DNA from 4 places in the Cytobacillus solani genome. Region 3 is predicted to be linked to each of the others. Evidence: riboswitches for the same ligand, from Rfam matches in the RefSeq annotation. Region 3 holds a riboswitch; each other region holds the start of a gene.
The links. Region 3 has a riboswitch for cyclic di-GMP ahead of FI644_RS26255 (anti-repressor SinI family protein). Riboswitches for the same ligand answer to the same signal wherever they lie in the genome.
Positions count from the first base shown of each region.

Region 1 (5,631 bases), 1.1 Mb from region 3:
AATCTATTGAGCAAGTAACGATGGATGTCAAGGCTGGGCTTGAGATTGTTGGACAAACAGAGGGTAGCTTTAAAGAAATTCTGCATTTTATGGACAGTCTTGCAGCGAAGATACATGATTTGGCAGCTACCGCAGAACAGGTCTCTGCAAGTGTTGAAGAAGTATCTGCAACGGTATCTAGCATTACACACATATCAGTAGGAACATCTGACCATTCCAAAAATGTGGCGGCATCTGCAGAAGAACAGCTTGCTTCTATGAAAGAAATATCCATATCCGCCCAATCATTATCCAAATTAGCGGAAGACTTACAAACTTTAATTAGTAAGTTTAAGATCTAGCGGAAAGTAATAATCGAATAAGATAAAAATGTGATTAGCTATCTGTTTTTATGGGTACAGGATATAGAATCACTTCTATTCAAAGAGGGGAAGAAGACACCAAATGCTGGTGAAATTCTTCTTCTTTTTGTTATGAGAAAAGTTTTTTGAATTGAAAACGCCTTCATTAAAAATCCTAATAAATATATAAGAAAACTAGAGTATAATGAGTTTTATTAAATATTAACAGGAGTAGTGACCATTGGAAAAACAAAATAGCAAATACAGATGGGCTGTCTTTGGCACAGTGTTGTTTACTTATTTTCTAATTGTTAGCCAAAGGACGGCCCCAGGACTAATTACAGATCAACTAATGAAGGACTTCGGTCTTACAGCTTCAACCATTGGATTACTGACAAGCATTCAATTTCTTGCATACGCAAGTCTGCAAATACCAATTGGGCTATTGTCTGATCGATATGGTCCTAATTTTTTCCTTATTATTGGAACCATTCTAAATGGCTTAGGGACAGTATTATATAGTTTAGCTCCAAATGAATTTTTCCTTCTCTTTGCTAGGTTATTAGTGGGACTTGGTGATGCAACCATTTGGGTCAACTTGGTTTTAATTTTAAGTCTGTGGTTTAAAGGAAATGAATTTGTTGGGTTGATTGGAATAGCTGGGATGGCGGGGAGTTTTGGATTTCTGCTGGCAACTGTGCCTTTTTCCTGGTGGATTACTTTATGGGGCTGGAGGGTTCCATTTTTATTAATAGGGATTATTCTATGTGTACTAGGAATCTTGCTTTATTTCATCCTTGTGAAAAAACCTAAACAACTCTTTAATGATTATCAGAAACAAAAGATAATCTCACCTAAAGAAGAACAAGTAAAGGAAAAGACATTATCGCTGCTACGCCGCATTCTTTCAAGCCGTCAAGCTTGGGCAACCTTCTTATGTCATTTTGGTGTTGTTGGCACATATGTTGGATTTATCGGTTCATGGGCTGTTCCATATGGGATGAATGTATATGATATGAATCGTTCAGATGCGAGCCAGCTTATTATGATCGGACTTATCGGAGCAATTATCGGCGCACCGATTACGAGCTGGATTGCAGGACGTATAGGTTCAATCAAAAAGCCTTATACAGTTATTCACTTCATTTCATTCTTATGCTGGACAGCCATTCTATTATTCGGGGGAGAGCCGCCCATTTTCATGCTTATCATTCTTTTCTTTATCATCGGATATTGCAACGGGGCAAATACGTTAACATTTGCTGTTGTCCGGCAATCATTTGATCGGAAAGAGGTTGGTCTAGCTTCTGGATTTGCGAATACAGGCGGTTTTTTAAGTGCAGTCCTTTTGCCCGGTATTTTTGGCAAAATACTCGATCATTTTCATGCTTCACCAATCCAAGTAGGCTATCATTACGCATTTATCATACCGGTTATTTTTTCTATGCTTGGTTTGGCCGGCGGGCTTTTGATTAAGGAGCAGCGCCAGGAAGAAAAGGAGTTCAATGTGTAAATTTGAATAAAATAATTTTCAATTGGAATTTCAATAATGTAGAATTTTGCTGAATCTTGTTGAATTATAAATTAGAATGAATTATCATAAGAATTAGAGGTTAAAAAGTCCTAAATAAAAAGTCCTACATAAATGAGTTTAAAGGCAAACTATTCGAAAGAATAGGACGCAAAGCTATGGGTCTAAGGTAGTGGTTTAGTGATAAGCAACTAACTATGACAGCCGGTTACCAAATTTTTGAATGGGTTATTTGAATTTTTGGCTATTCACGAATGAGGGAATAGCTTTTTTCTTTTGCCCTACTTTTTTATTTTGAGGTGATTTTTTTGAAGGTCGAGGAATTAATACAGGAAGTTAATAAAAATGTAGAACAATTAGATTTTGTCACAACCAGGAAATTAATTGAGGAGAATATAGAAGTTTTAAGCAAGCATAAGGTGCTATTGAAAAGCAATGCGAGAGAGCTGCTCAAATTGCTTACAGAACGGCTAGATGCGGGGTATGAACCTATTTCAAGGCAGGATATGGCTACGGTCATTGCCCTAAATTCATATGCAACGAAATTTGATATTCGATCCATGAAATTAATTGTAAAAGATAAAGCAAAATTGTTATTAAGAAGAGACGTTATTGAATACTTAAATAAAGATGCGAAAGTGCTATTAGAAGGTATGGGTGTGATCGAAAAAATTAGTTAAGATGACAACCCTTCAAATTAAATTGGAAGTTATCTGAGAAGCCCCTGAAATTATCTATTTTCAGGGGCTATTCTTATTTTTTCAACAATAAGTAAATAAAGTATGGCGCACCGATTAATGAAACCATAATGCCTGCTGATATCCCGTCTGGCTCAACTAAGTTACGCCCAACCGTATCAGCGAATAACAGAAGCCATCCGCCAATTAGAATGGAGATCGGGATAAATAATTGATTTCTCGGTCCTACCAAGGCTTTTGCTATATGTGGGGCCATCAGTCCGATAAATGTAATACCACCCGTCACTGAAACGGCCGCAGCGGCTAAAGCAACAGCTGTCAGAAGGAGAACGATACGCTCCTTTTCAATGGATACACCAACTCCAATGGCTACCGGTTCGTTTAATCCAAGGAGATTCAATCGGTTTGCCTTATACAAGGTAAAGGGAATGAGTATCACCAGCCAGGGAAGGATGGCCAAAATAAATGGCCAGTCAGTCCCCCAAATATTCCCTGCTAACCACTTAGCGATAAAATCGACTTTTTCCTGTTCCGCAGAAGAAATAAGGACAATCATCGCTCCAGAAAGCGCCATTGAAAATCCAACGCCAATTAAAACTAATCGGACTGGCTGGAGTCCAACTTTTCTATTATACGAAAAAATATAAATTACACTAGCAGTAATTAAAGCACCAATAAATGCGACAACAGGAAGCAGATAAACAAAGGAACCAGCATCAATCGGCAGAAATAGGAAGAAAATAGCAATCGCTACCCCTGCACCTGAATTAATTCCGATGATGCCAGGATCAGCAAGATCGTTCCGTGTAATGCCTTGCAAAATGGCTCCTGATAAAGCAAGTGCCATCCCAGCTAACAAAGTAATGATTATTCGTGGCAATCGAATGGAGAATAAGATAAACTCCTCTTTAAATGTACCCTGACCAAATAAAATAGGCATTAATCGGTTATAGGAGATGGATGAATACCCGAGCCCCATCCCAATAAAGATAGTAAGTAAAATCAGTGCAAGTAATACAAATAATAGAATTCGCTGTTTTTTTATTAATCCTGGCTGAATCATGAGAATGCTTTTCCTCCTTTACGTACAATGAACAGGAAGAAAGGTAAACCAATCATAGCAATAATGGCAATAATCGGTGTTTCATATGGTGAATTGATGGTACGACCAAGTGTATCCGCTAATAGCATAAAAGAAGCTCCGATAATCGCTGACATAGGTATAATAAACCGGTAATCCGTTCCAACTATTGCACGAACTATATGAGGAACCATTAATCCAATGAACACCATATTTCCAACAAGTGCAACAGCAGCACCGGCGAGCAGAATAATAACTATAAATAGGACAAGCTTAACCTGAGTGGTCTTTTGCCCTAATCCAACAGCTACCTCTTCATTTAGACTAAGAATCGTTAGTTGCCTTGAGAAGAAGAGAGAAACAATAATTCCTATTAAAATAAACGGAACGATTACTTGAAGCTGTGCCCAGGACGTTCCGATTAAACCACCGGCAGTCCACATGGATACATTCTTTGATATTTTAAAATATATTCCAACTCCTTCTGATAATGCATATAAAAAGGCAGATATAGCAGCCCCTGCTAATACAATGCGAAGAGGAGAGAAGCCTCCTTTTTTCATTGAGCCAATACCGAAAACCAAAATGGCCCCAATAGCTGCACCAATAAAGCAGGCGATCATGATCCCCAAGTAATTGGTTGAAGGGATGAAGGCAATCGAAATAGCTAGTGCCGCATTAGCCCCAGCTGTTAATCCAAGCAATCCTGGATCAGCAAGTGGATTTCTTGTGATCCCTTGCATAATAGCACCAGAAACAGCTAGCGCAGTACCAACAAAAACAGCTGCGATTTCACGAGGCAAGCGAATTTCACGTATGATCGAAATTTTATCACTGGTAGCATCGGAGGTTAGTGCTAACCATACATCTTTAACCGCAATATCTGCTGCGCCAAAAACACAAGCCATAACAAACATTCCTATAAAAACAAGGGTTCCAGCAGTAAGTTTAAATATAAATGGGATCGAACGTTGCTTTTCTTTCATTATTGAGTCCTCATCTTTTCTGTTCTTAGAATAAGGGAAAAGGAATTCTTTAGAAAAAGAATTCCTCAAAAAGATTTAGTTTCCTAAAAATGATTCCTTAAAGAAGGCAAGCTGTTTTTCAAGTGTAACTGGGTCAGTAAAGGAAGCACCATTCCCTTCCATTTCAAATACACGATTGTTTTTGACAGCAGGAATGTTTTTGTATGTTTCTGTTTCCTGGAATGAGCTATCGGCATCTGCATATTTACTGAAGACAATGTAGTCCCCGGCAAATTCTGGCAGTACCTCCGCTGATAATGTATAATACCCTTCTTTTAATGCCATTTCCTTTACTTTTTCAGGCATTTTTAGCTTCATAGATTGATATAAGATCTCAGTCCCACGTGCCCAGTTATCCCCAAAGACGTAAAGCTGTTTATCGTAGCCTTCGATGACAGTAACTGTTGCATCTTCACCAATTTTTGCTCGAATCTCTTCCCCAGCTGCTTCTGCTTGAGCTTTAAAGCCCTCTACCCATTCTTTTGCCTCGTTCTCTTTGTTTAAAAGCTTGCCAAGTTCTATATGCTGTGTGAGGTAATCTACTTTTCCCCATGTATATGTGACAGTAGGCGCGATTTCACTTAACTTATCGATGTTTTTACTAGTAGAACCAGCAATAATTAAATCAGGCTCTAATTCAATAATTTTCTCTAAGCTTTCATCTGAAACTTCTTCTACATCTTTTAACTCTTCTGCAAACGTTGGATTATTCTTAGACCACACGTCCACTCCAACAATGTTAACACCCAAACTAATGACATTTCCTGTGTACCCAGAAAGCAAAATAACTCTTTGTGGATTTGCAGGAACTTCGATTGGTCCATTTTCAGACTGATAAGTGATCGTGCCTGATTGTTCCTCTTTCGGTGCTTCAGCCTCTTTTTTATTTTTATCTTCTTTCACTTCAGATCCATTGCTGCAGGCACTAATAAGAAGCACCAGCAACAGTATAAAC
Region 1 is NZ_CP041305.1:2,058,249-2,063,879, forward strand. It holds gene FI644_RS10535 (methyl-accepting chemotaxis protein) at 1-341, shown strand, start outside; gene FI644_RS10540 (MFS transporter) at 583-1,854, shown strand; cyclic di-GMP riboswitch class I at 1,988-2,088, shown strand; gene FI644_RS10545 (hypothetical protein) at 2,181-2,552, shown strand; gene FI644_RS10550 (FecCD family ABC transporter permease) at 2,626-3,633, opposite strand; gene FI644_RS10555 (FecCD family ABC transporter permease) at 3,630-4,637, opposite strand; gene FI644_RS10560 (iron-hydroxamate ABC transporter substrate-binding protein) at 4,713-5,631, opposite strand, start outside; gene FI644_RS10565 (ABC transporter ATP-binding protein) at 5,602-5,631, opposite strand, start outside.
Region 1: linked by a shared signal. The riboswitch ahead of FI644_RS10545 (hypothetical protein) and the one ahead of FI644_RS26255 (anti-repressor SinI family protein) in region 3 are both predicted to bind cyclic di-GMP.

Region 2 (5,631 bases), 2.1 Mb from region 3:
ATTTAAGTGCGGGTATTAATTCGATCGATATCTTTGAAAAGGATATCGTTACAATTGAAGCGCTACAGGAACCTTTAATGATTATGGAAGTAAAATTTAATACCTATTTGCCAGACTACATTCGAGATATTCTGCAGCTCGATAGCCATCAGCGCTCAGCCATTTCCAAGTATGTGATTTGCCGGGAAGCAGGCATGACCTATTATAAGCAATAGTGTAGAGAGAGGACATATTTATATGAGTGATCGGATAAATTTTGATGACATTATCAAAAAAAGTATTTTAAATTCAGATACATTTACAAGTGTATCGGTTCTAGAAATTTTCTTTGGAACACTTGCTTCATTCATTGTTGGACTATTTATTTATTATGTGTATAAGAAAACGTTTCGAAGTGTTGTTTATAGTCATAATTTCAATGTAACACTCGTTTTAATGACGATGATTACTTCTCTTGTCATTATGACAATAAGCACGAATATCGTTCTGTCCTTAGGGATGGTCGGAGCATTAAGTATCGTACGTTTTCGGACAGCACTGAAGGACCCGCTGGATATCGTGTTTTTGTTTTGGGCGATTACAGCAGGTATTGCGATTGGAGCAAACGTATATCCAGTAGCGATTTTTGGATCCATTTTTATTTCCATCGCTGTCTTCTTCCTTTCAAAAAAGAAATGGAAGGACGAAACGTATTTATTAGTGATTCATTATGACGAAATGGCCTACGATGAGATTAAAGCACAGCTTGTTAAGTTCAATTATGATCTGAAATCGAAAATTGTTCGAAATAATTGGACAGAGCTAACATTAAAAATCAAGCTTAAGGTGGATAATACCGCATTTGTTCATAAATTATCGAATCTAGAAGGGGTTAAAGATGTATCGCTTGTTCAATACAGCGGTGATTATGCATCTTAATTTCATAATATGAAAGGTCAGCCTCGGGAAAAAAGGCAGACCTTTTATTAATTATAGATACTATTTTTGTTCTCGTATGAAACGAAGCCTTGCTTTTTACTGTAATTTGCACTGCTTTTATTAGGTGCCACAGTAAATACTGCAATATTATCTTCCTTTTGCAGGGTTTGGAAATATTTGATCCAATTTTGTCCCCATCTGCTATTCGTTAAACGCTCTTTATTAAAGCCTTCCCACATAATCGCATCCACGTAATCCTTGGAAGCAGTTTTCAAAGTTTCGAATCCCCAATTTTGCAGTAACAGCAATTCTTTATGTTTACTTGTTATGACTTGAAGAAGCTCGACATACCCATTACGGAGGTCTGCGGCCAATTCCTCGTTATCGCTGTAAAAATCATCAATATCGCCAACAGTGTCTAAAATGATCCCGTCAAACTGCTTTTGAATAATTTCTTCTTCAATTTCTTCAAGCAATAATTGCTGATAATGCTTATTAGTGATATCCATTAGATAGGTATCCCAATCCTCAACATAGACCTTTTGACCGTTAACTTTTAAATAGTCATCTGCCTGTATTTTGGCTACAAACGCGTCATCCCAGTCCTGCAATTCCATAATGCTAATATAACCGAGTGTTATTGTGCCGCTTTTTTTCAATTCAGCCACTTGTTCTTTTGTTGTTTCGTGAGGCTCAATAACAACCAGATCATTTTTGCCAAGCTGTTTGGTTTTTACATCATTTAAATGACCATAGTAAATTTGATAATTATTAACGTCCAATAAAGGGTTTTGTGCTTGTCCCATTGCAGGAAAGCAATGGGTTAATAGAAGTGGAAAAATAAACTGAAGAGCGAGAAAGGTTTTCTTAAACATAGGGTAGAGCTCCTTTACGATTTATCTTATGTAAGAGTAAATACGGCAACCCAGCCATCATAGTATGACTACCTTAGATCTGTGGTTTTGCGTCTCAATTTTTCAATTGATTTGCTATTGCTTTTATTATAGTTCAAAAGTCTTTTTCATTAAAGTGACTTTTGACATCTTTACTCAAAGATTGTTGTTAAGCAATTTTGTATAAAGTTGTATGGAGAAGAATTTTGGTCATACTAAAAACGAAGGAAATTGATTCACTTACTCAATAGATGAAAAAAGGGGGTATGCAAAATGGCTGAAGATATGACTAAAAAACAGGATAGCAAAGTGAAGAACACGAAAAAACCAAATATGGGTGACATGATACAAATTATTAAAGGGGAGGCAAAAGGGAAAAAAGGAAAAGTAATTGTCCTTCGGGATAACTCAGTCATTGTAGAAATCGGAGTAAATACAAAAACGGACGAACCGATAAAAACGGTTGTCAATCACAAGAACTATAAATTGATTTAGTAAGAAACAACAAAAAATAATGTTAGAGGTCTACACATTATTTTTGTTGCGTAGAAAATGATACAAAATAGTTTATTGTTAATGATTTCCCATCATCTCCTAATCTATCTATTTTTGTATCAAGTTTTACTGTAAGATAAGAGAGTGTGCAGATGGTCTATTCAATGATTAAGATTTTCTGTACCGTAAGAAAATAGAAAAATAATTACGAATAGGGGAAAATGTTCATGCAAGGTTTGCCAAAATGTCCAAAATGTCATTCTGAATATACATATGAGGATGGGAGTCTTTTCGTTTGTCCCGAGTGTGCTCATGAGTGGAGTTTAAACACTGAAAATGACCATACCGAGGAAAATAAATTGATTAAAGATGTAAATGGAAATGTCTTAAATGATGGCGATTCAATAACTATTATTAAAGACCTAAAGGTAAAAGGGAGCTCATCCATTTTAAAAATAGGTACAAAAGTAAAAAATATTCGTTTAGTCGATGGAGATCATAATATTGACTGCAAAATTGATGGATTTGGTGCTATGAAGTTAAAATCAGAATTTGTTAAAAAGCTATAAAATCGGTACAGCTAGGTGAAATAAAAATAACAGCTAGAATGGCAGTATTTGAAGCAACATATCATTCAACTGGCAATCAGCGGGGATGGTGGAGAACCCCCGCTGATTATGTTTCACTTTATAGATCAAGAAATGCACTCTCTAAACTGTGATATCCTTTTAGATCTGTTTTTTGCGGTTCATCTGATTCGATCGTCCATTCGTTTATTATGGGAGAAAGCCCACCGTGTGTGTCTTTTCTATACGGGCTATGAATATGATGCGTTTTCCCATCCTTTTTAATTGTGTAGCCAAAATAGTAAAGATCATCCTGGCCTTCTTCTTCAAAAACTCCAATATCATCCAATCCATATTGATTTATATACATCTGAAACGATTTTTGCATATTATTAATAAGCTGTTCACGGGATAAAGATTCCATCAAATTGACTCCTTTCCAAACACTAAACTCTATCTATAATATGGCTTTCTTTTCTTTTTATAAACACACGTTTCTTGATGAACTCGTTATTCTTCAATAATAAAATCTGCTTTTCCAATGCCCAATTCTGCGTTGACATTGATTTTTATCTTGGCATTTTCATAAGCCTCGTTCACATAGACATCATCTCCCATTGAAATAAATCCTCTAAATTCAGAATGACCGATTCCCTTGGAAGATTTAACTTGAACGCCGACATCTTTAGGTAAAATAATGGTTGATTTTCCAACACCCATTGATAATTGAACATCGAAATCCTGCTCCCAATCACCTGACAGATCAATGGTTGTATCTCCTACACCTACATTCACATTCAAATCACTTAATTGTAGTCCCTGCAAATCAAGGTGTGTTTCAGATGCACCTGTATTTACATTTAAATCAATTGGAACTTTGTTTGAAAGTTGAAGATCCCAGTTACTCTTCATATTTGGACCTTTAAGATCAGAAAATTTTTTATTAGTATGTTCGATTACGATCTTTCCTTTTTTGCCTGACTGTTTGTAGGAAACATTAGGTCTCAATATATCAGTACTATATTCAAGCTCCCCTTCGACCCATTCTTTTGCACCTTCCGAAACATGTAATTTTCCAGCAGCAATGTTCAAGGACACATCTAATTGTTCAGCCTTGTCCTTTTCTATAAGAACGTTGGCGTGATCTTCTTTTGTAATCACATTAGTGCTGCAGCCAGCTAGTACGAATGAACTAACAAGTATTGATCCAGTGAAAAATAAGCTTTTCATTTTAAGTCCTCCTCTAAATACATTCCTTACTTAAATAGTAAATGAAATAGAGGATGGGCTAAAAAGGCTCTGGAATGATTTTCCACTAAGGCTTAAGACTTAGATGCAGGAATCCAGTGCATAAGAAAGTGAACTTCAACTGTATGTTGAAAAAATAAATTTATATGTTTGTTATGCGATTAACTCGCTCCTCTAATGAACTTTAGTTTTCTGAAGCATTTCTTATTATGGAATGTTCTATCAGAAATACTAGCCAAAACTAAAAAGCAAATGATAAGCCTATCTGGTTTTATCATTTGCCTTTTATTTATTTGGTATATAAGCGATAACATATTAAATAGGGGAACCCTTACTGTCAGAGTAGTATCACATTATGCTGGACAATAATCTATTTCAAATCCAAGATCTGTCAACATCTGATGGTCGGCAGTTTCTTCTTGCCCAGCTGTTGTAAGATAATCACCAACAAAGATTGAATTGGCAGGGAATAGTCCAAGTGGCTGCAAGCTTCGCAGGTTAACTTCTCGACCGCCTGAAATTCTTATTTCTTTCGTTGGATTGATAAAGCGCATAAAGCAAAGGACCTTTAAACAGTATCTTGGATTTAATTCGTTCGTTCCTTCCAGCGGTGTTCCATCGATTGCATGCAGAAAGTTAACAGGAATGGAGTCAGCATCCAGTACTTTTAAGCTTCTTGCCATTGCTATTACATCATCCTTCGTTTCCTTCATTCCTATGATAACGCCAGAGCAGGGAGATATCCCAGCTTGCTTAATTAATTCAACAGTTTTCACACGGTCTTGGTATGTATGAGAGGTAGTAATGTTCTCGTGATGGTTTGCTGAGGTATTGATATTATGGTTATACCGATCAACTCCAGCTTCTTTTAATTTCGCTGCTTGCTCTGGTTTTAGCAAACCTAAGCAAGCACAAACCTTCATTTGATATTGTGCTTTTATGTCTTTAACTGCCGAAGCCACTTCATCAATTTCATTGTTAGAAGGGCCTCTGCCACTAGCAACAATGCAATAGGTGCCAACATTTAAGTCATGGGCCTTGGCGGCACCTTTTATAATAGATGCTTTATCCATCATTCGATATTTGTCAATCGGTGCGTTTGAGACACTTGATTGTGAGCAATAGCCGCAATTTTCGGGGCAAAGACCAGATTTCGTATTGATAATCATATTTAGTTTTACCTTATTCCCGTAATAGTGATTGCGAATCTTATAAGCACTTTGCAGGAGAGATAATAGCTCCTCGTCGGGGCAGTCTAATATATTCAATGCTTCAACATCTGTTAACTCGTATCCTTGAAGTACTCTTTCCGCAAGATCATCCCAATTTTTCATTTTTTACTCCCCCATTCAAATTAGTACTCTGAAGCTTTCTGAGTTGACTCCGCGACAGTACACGTTTTTCCAATCGATGCGCCATTAAACCGGCACATACAGCCAGAATGATATCCTTTGGCAGCGGCGGAATCATCCATAGCCAAGCCATTTGATAGGTAAAGCCATCAGGAGCAG
Region 2 is NZ_CP041305.1:4,062,505-4,068,135, forward strand. It holds gene FI644_RS20375 (polyphosphate polymerase domain-containing protein) at 1-215, shown strand, start outside; gene FI644_RS20380 (DUF4956 domain-containing protein) at 238-918, shown strand; gene FI644_RS20385 (endo alpha-1,4 polygalactosaminidase) at 966-1,793, opposite strand; cyclic di-GMP riboswitch class I at 1,835-1,919, opposite strand; gene FI644_RS20390 (DUF2187 family protein) at 2,085-2,306, shown strand; gene FI644_RS20395 (zinc ribbon domain-containing protein YjdM) at 2,534-2,875, shown strand; gene FI644_RS20400 (DUF5634 family protein) at 2,994-3,296, opposite strand; gene FI644_RS20405 (toast rack family protein) at 3,383-4,102, opposite strand; gene bioB (biotin synthase BioB) at 4,474-5,454, opposite strand; gene FI644_RS20415 (biotin transporter BioY) at 5,438-5,631, opposite strand, start outside.
Region 2: linked by a shared signal. The riboswitch ahead of FI644_RS20385 (endo alpha-1,4 polygalactosaminidase) and the one ahead of FI644_RS26255 (anti-repressor SinI family protein) in region 3 are both predicted to bind cyclic di-GMP.

Region 3 (5,631 bases):
AAATCGTCTTGTTTTAATGATGATATCTGCCCTATTATTTTTTGTAATTGAATGGTGGCACCAACAGCATTTCTACTTCCATTTTCCATATAAACTAAAGCTATCTTCATAACAGGCTGTCCAAACTGATTAAATTCTACTTCCCCATATAGGCGGTCATCTGACTGAAAGACAGCCCACATTTCATCAGAAAACCACCGTTCATTAGATTCTGGAATATTAAGATCATATCTGGAAACCTTTTCCTCTATTCTTCCACTTTCATTTATAATGACTACTTCCTCTATTGAAGTATTTTTCATTAATAAATCATAAAATATTGGCTGCTTATCTTCTTTATCATTAATAAAAGAAAACAATTGAACTTGCTGAAAGATCTGGTTAAATTCTAATTCAATTTCACCTGTTAGATTTTGGAGCACCAATTCTTGTTTACTTATGATTCTTTCCTCAAGATCTGGTTTGACATTACTATAATAGTAATAACTGATTAATAAAAGCGGAATGGTTGACATAATAATTCCAAAAACCAACACTTTCACTCGCATAGGCTGAGAATGTAGCCAATATATGATTGACTTCATTATTATTGGCTCATCCCTTCTGCATTAGGATTAATAAACTCTGCCAAATGTATAATATCCTTATTAAGTTTAATTCCGAGCTCAGATTTTACTTTTTGATTAACGATAAATCGGATATTATCAGGCATCTCAACAGGAATGTCTGCTGGTGAGTTTCCTTGAATAATTGAACTAACAAATCTTGCTGATTGATATCCCTGGTCAAAATAGCTAGTACCATAGCTTGCTAAAATCCCATCTTCTGTTTCATTCTCATATAATCCCATTGCAGGTACATGATTCTCCTTTGAAAACTGAGCAATTTCTTTTGATAGTGACTCCATCTTAAATCCTGGCATAACTAATATCGCATCATTCACTTGTATTTCATGTTTCATTTCACTTAAAAAGTTTTTTGAATCACTTACATTCCATGGGATGATTTCTAATGAAAGTCTTTCAGCTGCTGCCTTCACATTCTCAAGACTCAGTTTACTCACTTCAATATCTTCATCATAAAGAATGTGAAATCTACTAATCGAAGGCACTAAATCACGAAAGATCTCCAGCCTTTTTCCTGATAAGCTTGTATGGTAATTATTTATGCCTGTAAAGAGACCGCCTGGTGAACGATAATCCTTAATGAGACCAATTTCCTTCGGAGCGGCAACTCCAGCAAACACAACAGGAATTTGTATATTCTTCTTTTCCATTATTTCCTTCAACTTCAATGTTTCTATTCCGCCTAAAGCTACAATTAACTCTGGCTTTTCATTTAATAAATCGTCAATTTGAGATGCGAGTGTTGCTTCTTGATCTCTCCCGCTTTTTACTAAAAATTCGGTTGACCAATCATCATATCCTAGCTCCTTCATCCCTTTTTTAAGGCCGATTAGCTTTTCATATCTGCTATCTCCAATCATAATAATGCCAATTTTCAAAGGCTTTTGATCTTTATTACCTATAAAAGGAAAACTAATAATAGAAAGAACCATAATCGTTAATATAAAAAAATACCATTTTATTTTCATAGGAAATCACCTCCCTCAAACACCCACCTTCACTATATCGAATATTTATGATTTAATACCTTGCTAAAAAGGAGAATTATATGAACCTTCCATTCTCTGACGTGCATGCAATTTTTAACAGGAGGTTTTCTTTATTAGCATAAAGGGCTAAAATAGTCCTTATATATGCAGACTCGGAGGAACACTTATGAGAGAAATTACTGTTGATCAATTCATCCAATTGAATAATGCCGTTTCAGTTGATGTTCGCTCACCAGGAGAATTTAAAGAATTTCATATTCCAGGAGCCGTCAATATTCCATTATTTACAGATGAAGAGCGGGTTATTATTGGTACGATTTATAAACAAGAAGGAGCAGATGTCGCAAAGTGGAAAGCAATGGAATTAGTCTCACCGAAGATTCCTTCGATTTTAAGTGGAATTAAGGATATTCATAAAAAAGGATCTGAGCCGGTTATTTACTGCTGGAGAGGGGGAATGCGGAGCAAGGCAGTTGCCACTTTTATCGCTTTTGCAGGGATTTCTATTCCTCGGCTTATCGGCGGTTATCGGGCGTATCGTCAATATATTCTCGAGAAAATTCCAGCCATGCTCCCAGATAAGGCAATTACACTTCATGGAATGACCGGTGTTGGTAAAACGGATGTGTTAAAGGGTTTATACAAGAAAGGATTACCTGTCATTGATTTAGAGGGATTGGCAGGTCATCGAGGATCCATCTTCGGAACTTTCGGATTGTTCCCTGGCAACAATCAAAAAACGTTTGATTCGCTTCTATATAAATCATTAACGGAAATGATTGATTCTCCCTTCTTCATTATCGAAGCTGAAAGTAAACGAATTGGTAAAGTTGTTTTACCTGATGAACTTTTAAAGAAAAAGCAGCTTGGTACCAATATTCATTTACAAGCTTCAATGACATCACGGGTTGAGCGTATTTATAATGACTATTGTTTGCCATATGCACACGAGGATTGGTTTCATAAAAAGGTCATTGAACGTCTTTCTTTTATTAAGAAACGCATAAAGAACCATGAAATTATTGCTTCTCTAGACGAAGCAGCTTCCATTAAGGAGTACAAAACTGTCATCCAAATTCTTCTCGAAGATTATTATGACCCCCGTTACGCACATAAACAAATGGAATATAGCAAACCCTTCCATCATATCGATGCTGAAAATACTGATTCGGCGGTTATGGAAATTTTGCAGCTGATTCATACAAAAAATGCTCTAGTCAATTAACTTAGAGCATTTTTGCTCTAAATTTTCAATTATACGGACAGATACTATGCAAGAAGCTCGTATATTTATGATAAAATACTAATATCTTTTCAAACCAATTGTTCTTTATATGGAACTTTCCGTCGTTTTTTGGTATGATAATATTACATATTATAGTAAGGTGTGTGAGATTGGATGATCGGTGAACGAGTTAAACTACTTCGAAAGGAAAAGAAAATGTCGTTATCCGAGCTTGCCGAACAAGCTGGTGTGGCCAAATCCTATTTAAGTTCTCTCGAAAGAAACTTACAAACAAACCCTTCGATTCAATTTCTCGAGAAAATCGCTGCAGTATTAAATGTACCTGTCGATCATTTAATTCATGAACAGCCGAATAAAGAAGAATTGGACTCTGAATGGATGAAAATTGTACAGGAAGCCATGAATTCTGGCGTTACTAAAGACCAATTTAGAGAATTCTTAGCATTTAATAAATGGCGAATTGACCAAAATAAATAAGCATTTCATTATACAAGAAGGGTCAGGGAGGCTATGTTAATTAGCCTCCATGGCCCTTTATTTCAAAATAAAAAGCATTTCTTAAATGAGAAATTTCTCACAAGAAATACTTAAAACTTGTCCCCATCAATATTCATCCTTTAAGAACTATTTCAGTAACCCCGCTATTCATAAAAAATTCCCTAATCTCATCTTGTTTGATTCCCATTTTTTTTGCCTCAATAATCAGCTCAAGCCATTCTGTATCCATTTCCCCCACAGTCACTTTCACCTCAACCACATAGTTCCCCCCAAAATACGAATCGTATTTAAGGCAACCCAGCCATCCTAGTATTTTATCCAACATACCTTAGACCTGTGACTTTGCGTCCCTGCCTTTCAGCAGGTTTGCCTTTTTCTATATCCTTTAAATAGGTAATATATTCTATATTATGTATTTTATAAGATATTTATCACTTATGGTGTTGATTTTTGTCTATTCAGAAAATTTTTGATCTACTTTTTTTATCCTTATTTCGACATGGTTCTTCCCTTCCTAAAAGCTGCTTATACTTAAATTGACATATTAAATGCCTACAAGGAATATTCATTTAAAAGTTGGTATAACAACCGTAGAAATTAGTCGAAAAATATTAATATATAATGCCTAATTAAATCATTGACAATATGATTTATTTTACACAGTTCTTTTACTAGAAAAGGTATACAATCAATGGGAACATCCATACACCATGCAATCCGATAACGATGGTGTAGACCGCTGAGGCTGTAATTGACAAGACTTTTATAAGTCGAGTCGGTGGAAGCTTCTTCATTAAGATCAATCCGAAAAGAACACCTGAGAGTAATAGCTTATATCCAAGAAAAAACAAAGGACTTATATCATATAGACCATTCATCATAGGATTGCTTTCTTCAATCATAGAGAAATGAAGACCCAAATAGGTAAAGACTCCATCAGCTATATTAACTATTGCTAGGTAAGAGAATATTCGTTTCAAATTGACCACCCTTTTAGGAGCTTTGTGGGTTGCACTTGCAAATTTTTTTATAATAAAAAGTATTTCCTAAAAAGGTTCCCCTTCTCATAGAAATACTTAAACTCGTATTTATTCTTTATTTATACATTATGATTTAAATAGTCCAAGATCTCTTGTTTCTCTATTCCTAAATTCTTTGCTTCTATTATTAACTGCAACCATTCTTTATCTATTTCTGTGACCTCTATTTTTGTCTCGACCACAATGTTCCCCCCAAATAGGAATCTTATACTAGATAATCTATTTTTATTACCATCTTTCTTTGTCTATGCATCTTTTGTTGGAAAAATTTCAAAATATGCACGGGCTCCTACTCCTACACTTTCATATAAGCATATCCTTTTCGATAGGCTTCAGCTTTTTTCCGAATGGTTGGTCGTTTAATATTTATCCTTTCCAATGTCATTGCATCAAAAAAGGGATAGTTGGTTAGATCCTGTCCACAAATTGGGCATAACCATTCACCCTTCTCACTGCTGCTATATGATGGGCGGCAGCAGCGATCACAGTTTTTTTGGTACATGATAGGGTTCCTCCTTCTTTATGGATACAATGGATAACCAAATTTTTAAAAGGCAGGAACCTAATCCCACCTATTAACATTGTTTTAGAAAACTATTTATTCGAACCATCCTGTTGTTTAGCATCAAAAGTCCATGTAAGTTTTAAAGCATCATCTTGGAATTTATTTTGATCTTCCCCATTATCAACAAACTCAAATTGGACAGTAAATTTGGCATTCTTTGCACCAGCCGGGAAATTTTTGAGGACTTGAACTGGATTTTCATTTATTTCAGCTAAAGTTTTTTGGAAAATAACTGTATCTTTACCAGATGCATTGTACAAGTACTCCACCATAATATGTTCCCCAAAGTCTTCTCCTGCATTGTCACCTTTCTTATCAGACACTTCATAAGTGGAATTTAGTAGGATTTCCTTCATATCAAGTGACCCATCATTTGAAAGCTGGAAATACCTAAAGAAACGGTCTCCTGGTTTAATGTTATCAATACTAATAATTGTTTCTTTATCAATTCCTAAATCTAATGTTCCAGCAGCAAAGGTGTTATTTGTTGTTTCCACATCGTTAAAATATGCAAATGTTCCTCCGCCAACTAATGAAATGCCTATTGCTGCAGAAGCAATTCCTAAACCTAGTTTCTTTTTAATACTCATTACTAGAATCCTCCTTATAATCTATATATTTATTTTCATTCTAAATTATTTATTATTCTGAATTTTCGTTTGTAAAA
Region 3 is NZ_CP041305.1:1,004,116-1,009,746, forward strand. It holds gene FI644_RS05130 (sensor histidine kinase) at 1-584, opposite strand, end outside; gene FI644_RS05135 (ABC transporter substrate-binding protein) at 587-1,594, opposite strand; gene mnmH (tRNA 2-selenouridine(34) synthase MnmH) at 1,782-2,840, shown strand; gene FI644_RS05145 (helix-turn-helix domain-containing protein) at 3,015-3,338, shown strand; gene FI644_RS26255 (anti-repressor SinI family protein) at 3,472-3,618, opposite strand; cyclic di-GMP riboswitch class I at 3,648-3,740, opposite strand; gene FI644_RS05155 (DUF5658 family protein) at 4,031-4,339, opposite strand; gene sinI (DNA-binding anti-repressor SinI) at 4,459-4,581, opposite strand; gene FI644_RS05165 (hypothetical protein) at 4,695-4,901, opposite strand; gene FI644_RS05170 (TasA family protein) at 4,994-5,554, opposite strand; gene FI644_RS05175 (LPxTATN C-terminal sorting signal domain) at 5,590-5,631, opposite strand, start outside.

Region 4 (5,631 bases), 2.2 Mb from region 3:
AGCTTTTGTACACATGTTCTCATTATTTTAATCATTTAAGCTATTTTATCTTGTCCATCATGATTCTTTTTGAAGTAATGGACCGCAAAGGTTGCAACGAAAGCCAAAATGATAATACCGAAAAATATGAGATGGTCAATTTCAATGCCAAATACACTTAAGAACATTTTAATAGCGATAATTGCAATCAAAATGAAGGCTGTATTTTCAAGCTCTGGAATTTTTTCAATGAGGACAAGAAATCCCTTCGCAACAGTCCGCATCATTAGGATTCCGAGCATCCCGCCAATGAGCAATATCCAAACCTTCTCAGATACTGCAAATGCAGCTAAAATACTATCAACCGAAAACGCTAAATCCATAATCTCAACAGATATAACTGTTGCCCAAAAAACCCCAAAGGTTCGGGTGAGCCAGCTGTCCTTTTTCAATCCTTCGGCTTCGTCATCTCCTTCACCAATCCAGAAATGTTTAATTACAAGCCATGCTAAATATCCAGCACCTATCACCTTGATCCACCAAAACTTAATTAAAAGCATGCCAAGACCTATGAATAAGAAACGAAAGAAATATGCGCCAAACAATCCGTATGTTAACGCCTTCTTCTGTTGTTGTTTAGGCAGATGCTTCACCATTACAGCCAGTACTAATGCGTTATCGGCAGACAATAGACCTTCCAGAATCACTAATGTGCCGATATACCCCCATGATACTGGATCTGTTAACACCTCTCCCCACATTTTCCAATCGAAAAACGAGGCATATGTGTCTAACAGCTGATTCAGGATTTCCACTTAAAAGACCCCTTTAAAAATAAAATGTTTGCATTTATAAATCACTAAAAAAAGATAGCTAAAGCTATCAATTAGTGTCATGCACAGCGCAAATTTTATGCATATTAAACAGTCCTGTCTAAAATTGAGGGCTAATTCTATTATAATTATACTAAAATACCAATTAAATAGCCACTGCTTTAACCTGTTTTCGATATCAATCAAAATAAAAAACAACTGAATGGGTATACCATCCAGTTGTTTTTTGTTCCATTTTGGATTAGGGTTTATCTTTTATTTGACAAGCCTTTGTGCATCAAAACTAATTCTTCTGCAAGTGCGTCAATTCGGGATAAAACACCCTCATCAACAATTACATTATCTGCATTGAAATGTTCCCCATTTGCATACACATAGCTTGGTGCAACAAATGAACGCAAATACCCAGCAATTGGCTTCACCTGATTTTCAACGACAAGATAATGCTGATAAGTCCCTCCATTTGCAACAAACCCCATCACTTTATGACGAAAAGCAGATGGATGAACAATATCAAACACATTCTTTAAAGGCGCAGGAAATGAACCATTAAAAATAGGAAATCCGATTAAATAAAAATCTGCTTCCGAAACCGCTTGAATTAATTTCTTCGTGTCTTCATTATACAGATCCGGATTTCTGCCATCACAAAATTCCATTTGATAGTCTCTTAAGTCAAGAAGATCAATTTCTATTTCAGGGTATTTTTCCTTTACCCTTTTTAGAACAGTGTCCACTAAAATGGCTGTCTTTGCCCCTAAGATAGTGCCAGATATTCCGAGTAATTTCATTCGATGTTTCTCCTTCCTATGATGTTCCTGCCGTTCGAACCTGTTTATTGTTATTACCAATATGCGAACGATAGTTACTTTTCTTGCTTTTATCATACACTTTTTCCTGCTAAATGAGAATTAAAACACATTGCGTATAAAAACAGCCAATTTAATAAAAACTAAGTAAAAAAGCTTGGGGTGAATAATATGGGATTACTAAATTCTTTTAATGAGTGGAGGGCCAATCGACACGAAAAACATCTATCGAATATGAAGGATGAGAATAAATGTCCAGAGTGCTACGGACGAGGGTTTTCCATTTTTCCAGGTAACGAATATGCCTATCACGCAAATTTATATGATTGTCCAGGCTGTAACGGAGGCGGCACATACTCAGACTGGGAGGAATACCAATAAGAAAGTGCCGGGACAGCAAAAGATCCTTTTTTGCAGTCCCGGCACTTTCGTTTTTAAGCAGTAACCATCTGGTTTCCACCCTGTTTTTTTGCTTTATATTGGGCTTGATCAGCTGATTTCTTTAACGAATCAACGCTAGACCCGTGCTCTGGAAAAATGGCAACACCTGTACTAATCGAAACAGTTATTTCATTTTCTCCTATTTTGATTGGGTGCTGTATTAAATACTCAGATAAATTCTCATGGATAGTTTCAGCCAAGCTATTTAAACTAGAATTTATGATAATCATAAATTCATCTCCAGCATACCGATAGCCCACAATATCATCATTACAAATGCTTTTAATTCCATCCCCTAATACTTTTAAATATAAATCTCCAATATCATGACCAAAATTATCATTCACTTTCTTTAATCGGTCTGAATCAATCATCATCAAGGTTATTTCTTTCCCATCTTCGCCGATTAAATTGGAGAGATCATTATGGAATGCACGGTGATTCTTCAATCCGGTTAATTCATCTGTCTGTGACATTAAATAAATTTTTTCATAAAGTCTCGCCGTTTCAATGGAATGAATGACCTGGTTTCCAATAATCTGCAATAGTTCTTCATGTTCTTTTCGATAAGCGAAATCAGACACACTTTGTGCAGAAATAACTGCTTTCACCTGATCATCAATGATGACTGGTACAAAAATGCCTGATTTCGTATCTGTTACTCCGAACGTTGAATCAGTCTGATCTTGGCTCACTTTTCTCGGATGAACAATTTCTTTTGTTCTGATTGCTCTTGAAGTAAAATTATTTCCCATTTTTATGTATTCCTGCGGAAAGAAAATTCCATTTTCCACCATAAAAATAAAGTGAATAAGCGGATTTCCTTCTGTATATAAAGCGATAAAAAACGAATCAGTCGGCATTACTTGAGAAACCATTTCATATGCCTTCTTGAGAAGAATTTCTTCGTTTAATGTTTTGCTGCATACTTGGGCAAAATCATGCAAAATTTTATAATGTTCGTTTAGCCAGCTCATATTTTCCATTTGAACGTTCACTTTTTGCAATTGTGATAATAAGGAATCAATCGCTTCTTTATCTCCACAGTCCCCAACTGAACATACTATTTCTGAATATACATCCCGTGTAATGATGTTTTTTTCAGAGCCGATTTTTTTCAGCAATTTTGTAACAATCCGAAGAACTTTATGAATTCCTTCCATTTGCTTACTCATTCCATACACTTCCAACGTATTATTTTTTCACAAGAAAAAGATTAATCGCATACCGATTAACCTAACTCAATTATAGTTATATTCGGCAGCTGGCTGGCATGATCAAATGACTTTAGCCCCTCTAGCTTTGCGTCCTCATTTTTCAATGAATTTGCCCTTTTCTCCTATTAAGTTAGAATTCTGAAAAATCACAAAATGGTTATATTAATACTATATAGTTCTTATTTACCATAGTCAATTGATTTTCATAGAAATCATGCTAAAAATAGCTGGTTAAAGAAATAGGAGCAGGTCATTCCTTCTTAACTTGAGCTTTTTGATTATATTTTATCATACAGATGCTAAATTTTAATACTGTAATGCTTAAAAGGGAAAGATAAATTCCCTTTTAAACAAATTAGCCCGCTTGTTCGATAATATACTTCTTCTTCTGAATATAGATAAGCCTTAGTGACAGACAAACACCTGCGGCAAGTAAGCCAATCGTTAACCCAATCCAATATCCCGTTGCTCCTAAATTTGTTTGATGTGCAAGGAGATAGCCAACCGGGAGACAGATTAACCAGTAAGCAATTAATGTAATGATAAATGATATATTTACATCCTTATATCCCCTTAGAGCTGCTTGTGCTGTGGCTTGAATGGCATCAGATATTTGGAAAAATAGCGCATAAATTAGAAAATGGACGGTGAGTGTAATTACTGCCGCTTCATTAGAGTAGAATCCCGCAACCTGATATCGAAATAAAACGACTAGTAAGCCTGTTACTAACGCAATAATAATGGATAAATAGATGCCCAACCAACTATATGCCCTCGCATCTTTATACCTTCCTGCTCCAACCTCAAATCCAACAAGTACAGTTTGAGCCATCGAAATGCTCATTGGTATCATATATAAAAAAGAAACGATATTTAGAGCTGATTGATAAGCTGCGATTGTCGTCACATTAAATTTACTTAATAGAATCGTTACCACGGCAAACATACTTGTTTCAAAAAAAATTGAAAGCCCCATTGGCACACCAATTTTCAGTATTTCTTTACACTTTTCCAGTGAGAACCCTTTAAAGCTTGCAAATACTTTAAAGGATGAAAAAGGGCTTTGCGTTTTAATGACGAAAATAATCATTCCTAAAATAAACCAATACGTGACTGCAGTTGCATAGCCTCCCCCTGCACCACCTAGCTCAGGAAAGCCAAAACGCCCGAAAATTAGTACATAGTTAAATAATAAATTTATCGGTAAAGCCACGATCAAAATAACCATGACTACACGAGTTTTTCCCAATGCATAAATAAAGGATCTTAATACATTGAAAGCAAATAACGGAATAATTCCAAAGCTAAGCCCGATCAAATAGTTACGAGCGGTATCTTGCACACCGCTTGGGAGATTCATTTTCGTTAATAAAGGGTCTAACAGGAAGAAACCAATAATGATAACTGAAACGGCAATCATAATCGCTAAGTATATGCCATTTTTAACAATCGATGTCACTTCCCCTGTCTTCTTCTCCCCGTAGCTTTGGGCGACAATTGGTGAAACGGCAAGAAGAATTCCACTCAACCCTGTAAATACTGGATTCCAAATGGATGACCCTATTGCGACTCCTGCTAGATCAGATGAATGATACTTTCCTGACATAATCGTATTGAAAAATACCATCGAAAACATGCCGAGCTGTGTAATTAAAATAGGAATCAATAAAATGAATATTTGCTTCATCTTTTCCTGTATGGTAAATGTTTGGTTCATTATTAAATACTCCTTGAATATAATATTATCCCATAATAGCAGACTCGTATTTGTACTTAAATAGAATTCACTAATTTTTATAACAATCTTTTATTGCTAGACTTATTAATCTATTTTATGATAATAACAACAAATATTTCGATAATAAAAATATTTAAGAACTCATTATGAAATAGTCGGCTGCTCTTCATTTACTATGCTGATACATAAAGTCTTATTCAATTAAGCTTACCGACAACTATTTAAAAAACAGAAAAGGAGATTACTATGACCACTTTTGTTAACCAACGCGATGGGATATTTCCATCTGTATGCCCACTAGATTGCCCTGATCAATGCGGATTACTGCTCCATAAGGAGGATGGAAAAATTATTAAGGTAGAGGGGGACCCGAATCATCCGATAACCCAGGGTAATATTTGCAACAAAGTACGGAATATGAAAGAAAGAATATATGATAAAAACCGTCTGCAGTTTCCAATGAAGCGAGTAGGAGCAAAAGGAGAAGGGAAATTTGAACAAATTAGCTGGGAAGAAGCGATCGATACGATTACTTCGCGCTGGAAGAAGTTAATCGATATAGATGGTCCAGAAAGTATTCTTCCTTATAGCTTTTATGGAAACATGGGAAACCT
Region 4 is NZ_CP041305.1:4,030,163-4,035,793, reverse strand. It holds gene FI644_RS20270 (TerC family protein) at 36-794, opposite strand; gene FI644_RS20265 (NADPH-dependent FMN reductase) at 1,061-1,603, opposite strand; gene FI644_RS20260 (methionine aminopeptidase) at 1,793-2,002, shown strand; gene FI644_RS20255 (sensor domain-containing diguanylate cyclase) at 2,056-3,237, opposite strand; cyclic di-GMP riboswitch class I at 3,319-3,403, opposite strand; gene FI644_RS20250 (MATE family efflux transporter) at 3,635-4,996, opposite strand; gene FI644_RS20245 (molybdopterin oxidoreductase family protein) at 5,264-5,631, shown strand, end outside.
Region 4: linked by a shared signal. The riboswitch ahead of FI644_RS20255 (sensor domain-containing diguanylate cyclase) and the one ahead of FI644_RS26255 (anti-repressor SinI family protein) in region 3 are both predicted to bind cyclic di-GMP.